2 regions of the Shewanella sp. WE21 genome follow, and region 1 is predicted to be linked to the other one. Evidence: riboswitches for the same ligand, from Rfam matches in the RefSeq annotation. Region 1 holds a riboswitch; the other holds the start of a gene.
What was found. Region 1 has a riboswitch for lysine ahead of lysC (lysine-sensitive aspartokinase 3). Riboswitches for the same ligand answer to the same signal wherever they lie in the genome.
Positions count from the first base shown of each region.

Region 2: linked by a shared signal. The riboswitch ahead of CKQ84_RS16075 (Na+/H+ antiporter NhaC family protein) and the one ahead of lysC (lysine-sensitive aspartokinase 3) in region 1 are both predicted to bind lysine.

Region 1 is NZ_CP023019.1:1,001,956-1,004,162, forward strand. Features, by position in the region: gene lysC (lysine-sensitive aspartokinase 3) at 1-935, opposite strand, end outside; lysine riboswitch at 1,086-1,260, opposite strand; gene CKQ84_RS04295 (DUF3293 domain-containing protein) at 1,361-1,795, opposite strand.
Region 2 is NZ_CP023019.1:3,609,677-3,611,883, reverse strand. Features, by position in the region: gene CKQ84_RS16075 (Na+/H+ antiporter NhaC family protein) at 1-1,280, opposite strand, end outside; lysine riboswitch at 1,360-1,556, opposite strand; gene CKQ84_RS16070 (electron transfer flavoprotein subunit alpha/FixB family protein) at 1,652-2,207, opposite strand, start outside.

The DNA.
Region 1 (2,207 bases):
TTTAACAGAGTTTGATCGCGGCGCAAAGCCACAGCGCGGAATACGGGCGCATCTTCCACTTGGTGACGGATCCAAGTCCCGCCTTTTTCAGGCTCTTTACTTGAACCTACAAACACTTGAATTTGCTGACGAACGGCAGGAAGAATAGTCGCTGGATGCAATACCTTGGCACCAAAGGTCGCCATCTCGGCAGCCTCATTGAAACTGATCTCTGCAATCGGAAAGGCATTGGGCGCCAAACGAGGATCCGTTGTATAAATCCCCGCAACATCAGTCCAAATTTCGACCGCTGAGGCGCGTAGCGCTTCGGCTAACAACGCAGCAGAATAATCACTACCGCCGCGACCTAACGTGGTCGTTTGACCGGCGTCATCGGCACCGATAAAGCCTTGCGTGACAATCACTTGTTCCGCTAACAGTGGCTGTAGATAATCACTAGCTAAAGTCGCAATCTGCTCGACCTGAGGTTCGGCGCGGCCAAAGTGACTGTCAGTACGTAATACTCGGCGCACATCGAAGGCACTTGAGTTAACACCTTTCTCACGGATCACAGCCGAAAACAACGCTGAAGAACATTGCTCACCGAGGGACAACAACTCATCCATGGTCGCTTTGCTGCGTTGTGATGCAAGCGCTTCACTCAATACCGACATACGACTCAATAATTTATCTAATGCGGCGGCCACATCATTAGGACGACCGAGCTTATCTAAAATCGCATATTGAATTTGGGCAATTTGTTTTAATCGCTGTAATCGTCCATCGTCGTTGATCGATTCTTGGGTCAATTCCACTAGTAGATTCGTCACGCCGCTCGAAGCGCTGACCACAACTAAACGGCAATGAGGATTAGCTAACACTATGTCGGCACAGCGATTCATAGCGTTATAGTCGGCGACTGAGGTGCCACCAAATTTTGCGACAACGAGGGACATTAGCGCACCTCCGTGAAACACGTAGGGCAACAAATAAATGCAGATTGAATAAGATATTGATTAACTAACATGATCACACTCCGAACTGACTTCGTTCGAAGAGCCTGGTGCTCAATGATAACGCACCCCAAAAGAAGGGAAACAGCAATCGTCACCAGAAGCTCTCCACCAATTACAGGTGACAATCGTCAGGATTCAGCCTGAGCGACCGACATAAACATGCAGCAACCATATCTATGCCTCGGCGTTAATCTCCCTCATCAGTCATCGCTGGAGTTTGTGCTCCTCTGACCGACTACCTAGTTAACGCTCCTCTTCTGTTCCTTTCCTAGGAAAGGGACGAAAAAAGTAGCAATAAACCCCTAATGAAGTCAATGCTAATTTCATAACAAATGAACAATTTAAATAAAATCTTTTGAAAACAACTAAGTGTTCAAATCGGGTAGCTCGTATACCAGCTGCACATAATCTCTAAATTTGCCTAAACACACTTCATCATGTCCATCCAAGGTGCAAGGCACTAAGCTCACATCCCCTTGTTCGACAACATAAATCGCATATTGATTAAATTTCTTACCCAATTGCAATGCCATCGTTCTATCGATAAACACGGCCCAACTTTTTTCCATGTGGGATAAATCCGGTGCTGCGCCCACTAAAGCACGATAAGGGCTACCGAGTAATTCAATTTCACGAAGAAGTTGGCGATCGAGTAAACGGTTTTGGCTAGGAAAGAGAAGCTTTGAAGCAGGATTATGAGCGGTAATAACAGCAAAGGAAAAATCACAGGATAATGCTTGAGTCAGCAAAAACAACGGCGCTTGGTAACATTGCCACAAATTTTGAGTCGTATTGTCCATTGGTAGTCTAGTCGAAAAATGAACCCAAGCTAGTGTAGCAGAGTGATTGTAAAATCCAAAGAGGCGTGAACTGGCTCACAGGAATAAGAAATACATTAGTTATACTAATCAATAGCTAAAGTAAATATCATGGTAAAAACCCCTGCTCACCTAAAATTTGTTAACATTTCATTTGTTAACAAATGACTAAAACGAGTACAATGTACGTACTGGTGAGTTGAAACAGATTGAGCAAGATGCTTATCGTTCAATACAGTTTGTTACATATATCGCTTAAAGTAACGTGAACTGACCGGGCATCTGTTTAAAATCTGTTCTACATTTGATTTGTCTTTTAAACATTTAAAAAAAACAATAGTTAAGGAACTTATTCTAACTATTGCTTATCGAAGTTGGTACTGATTACGTTTTC
Region 2 (2,207 bases), 2.6 Mb from region 1:
CCTGTGTGACTTCCCATAGCCATATCAGCAGCAATCGGCAACATGATCCCGAACGTACCCCAGCTAGTACCAGTTGAGAACGCAGTAATACCTGCTAGCACAAACATTAAGGCGGGTAAAAACGCGAACGGAATATTTCCTGTTGCTAAACTCGCCATAAACTTACCGGTTTCGAGTTGACCAATCACCCCTGCGATTGTCCAAGCAAATAACAGGATGTAAATCGCCGGCAGCATAGAGCGAGCGCCCTGCACTATACCTTTGACTATCATCAATTTCTCAACGCCTTGCACTAAATTCAATATCAGCGAAACCGCTAGACCAATTAATGCACCAAAGAAAAGTGATGAACTGACATCGGTTTTCTCAAAAGCAGAAATAATATTAAATTCAATCCCTTCCGCCGCGAGTACTTGAGCGCCACTGTTAATCATAAAATAGAGGGTTGCAAATACCAACACGGTAATCGGCAGAAATAGACCTAAAATCTTACCGGTTTCGGCTTCAGGTAAATCCGCGTTCGCCCCAGGCGGTAATCCTTTAGACTCATCGTATAAATTACCACGTTGGGCATTGAGCTCATGCTCACGCATTGGCCCAACATCTAATCCCATAAAGACAACAAAAAGTAATAATAACAAGGAGAAGATTGCGTAAAAGTTCATTGGGATCATTTGAATAAAAATACTCAAATGACCCGTATCAGCAAAACCATGGGCAGTTAATATCCCGCCAATGAGTGCGATAATATAAGCGCCCCAGCTCGAAACTGGAGAAATAACGCACACAGGCGCGGCAGTAGAATCTAATAAATAAGCTAACTTCGCGCGGGAAACATAATAACGATCAGTAACAGGTCGAGCGACCGAACCAACAACTAAACTATTGAAATAATCATCAATAAAAACTACGCAACCTAAAAACATGGTCAATAGTTTAGCGTCACGTTTATTACGTATATGTAAACGAGCCCAATCGGCAAAAGCCCGCGCGCTGCCACTTACGGTAATTAACGCTGTAATCATTCCCAGTACAATTAAGAAACCGAGAATATATAAGTTCCACGAATTTAGACCTTTATCAGTCCAAAAAAGCCCTTTAACGCCATTAAATACAAACTCACCCGTTGCTAAAGGTGAAAATTGATTGAGCAATAAAGCACCAATTAAAATACCTAACCCCAAAGAAAGCAGTACACGGCGAGTCAAGATCGCCAACACGATAGCCACCGCAGGCGGCAACAAGGAAAGTGCCGAATCGGCATAATTCATAACAGTCATTGATTATTATCTTCGTTAAATACGAATGGAGGGCGACTGAACTGGTGGGAAAAGGCAATAGATACCCAAAGTCACCTGTCCTATCAGTAGCGCTCCATAGTAACTATTCCCAATATCCATATCGGAAAATACTATGGCAGTGCTGCACCTATTAGGTACAACCCCAGCAGTTGATCGTGATAAATCGAACCACTTCGGCACCAAATCCTTTCGCAATCGATCAACGGAATCACCCTACTGATCACTACTAATATTTGGCGCGCCTCTACTTCTAAGAACGCCCTTACACGGGCGTGAGGCACATAAAAACATAAGCGGCTTAGCAGATGCTACCGCAAAGTCACTTAATGTGACCCAGATCACAGATAAAATCAACTGAGACTTGTAATCAGCTCAGGAACCGCCTCAAACAGATCAGCAACGAGTCCATAATCGGCAACTTGAAAAATCGGCGCTTCAGGATCTTTGTTGATTGCAACGATGACTTTAGCGTCTTTCATGCCGGCTAAATGTTGAATCGCGCCAGAAATACCGACGGCAATATACAAGTTTGGCGCAACGATTTTACCGGTTTGACCCACTTGTAAATCGTTAGGCACAAAACCTGCATCAACTGCGGCGCGTGATGCGCCAACTGCTGCACCGAGCTTGTCAGCAAGTTGCTCTAACATGCCGAAGTTTTCACCACTGCCCATGCCTCGGCCGCCAGATACAATAATGCCAGCATTGCCTAACTCTGGACGGGCAGAAACTGTCAGCGATTGAGAAACAAACTGAGTTCTCGCTTCAAACACTTTATCGAGTGTCGTCACAGCCGCACTGTTACCTTCTGGCGCAGCGTCAAACGCACTGGCGCGCACTGTCATCACTTTAATGGCATCATGGCTTTGCACTGTCGCTAAAGCATTACCCGCATACACAGGACGC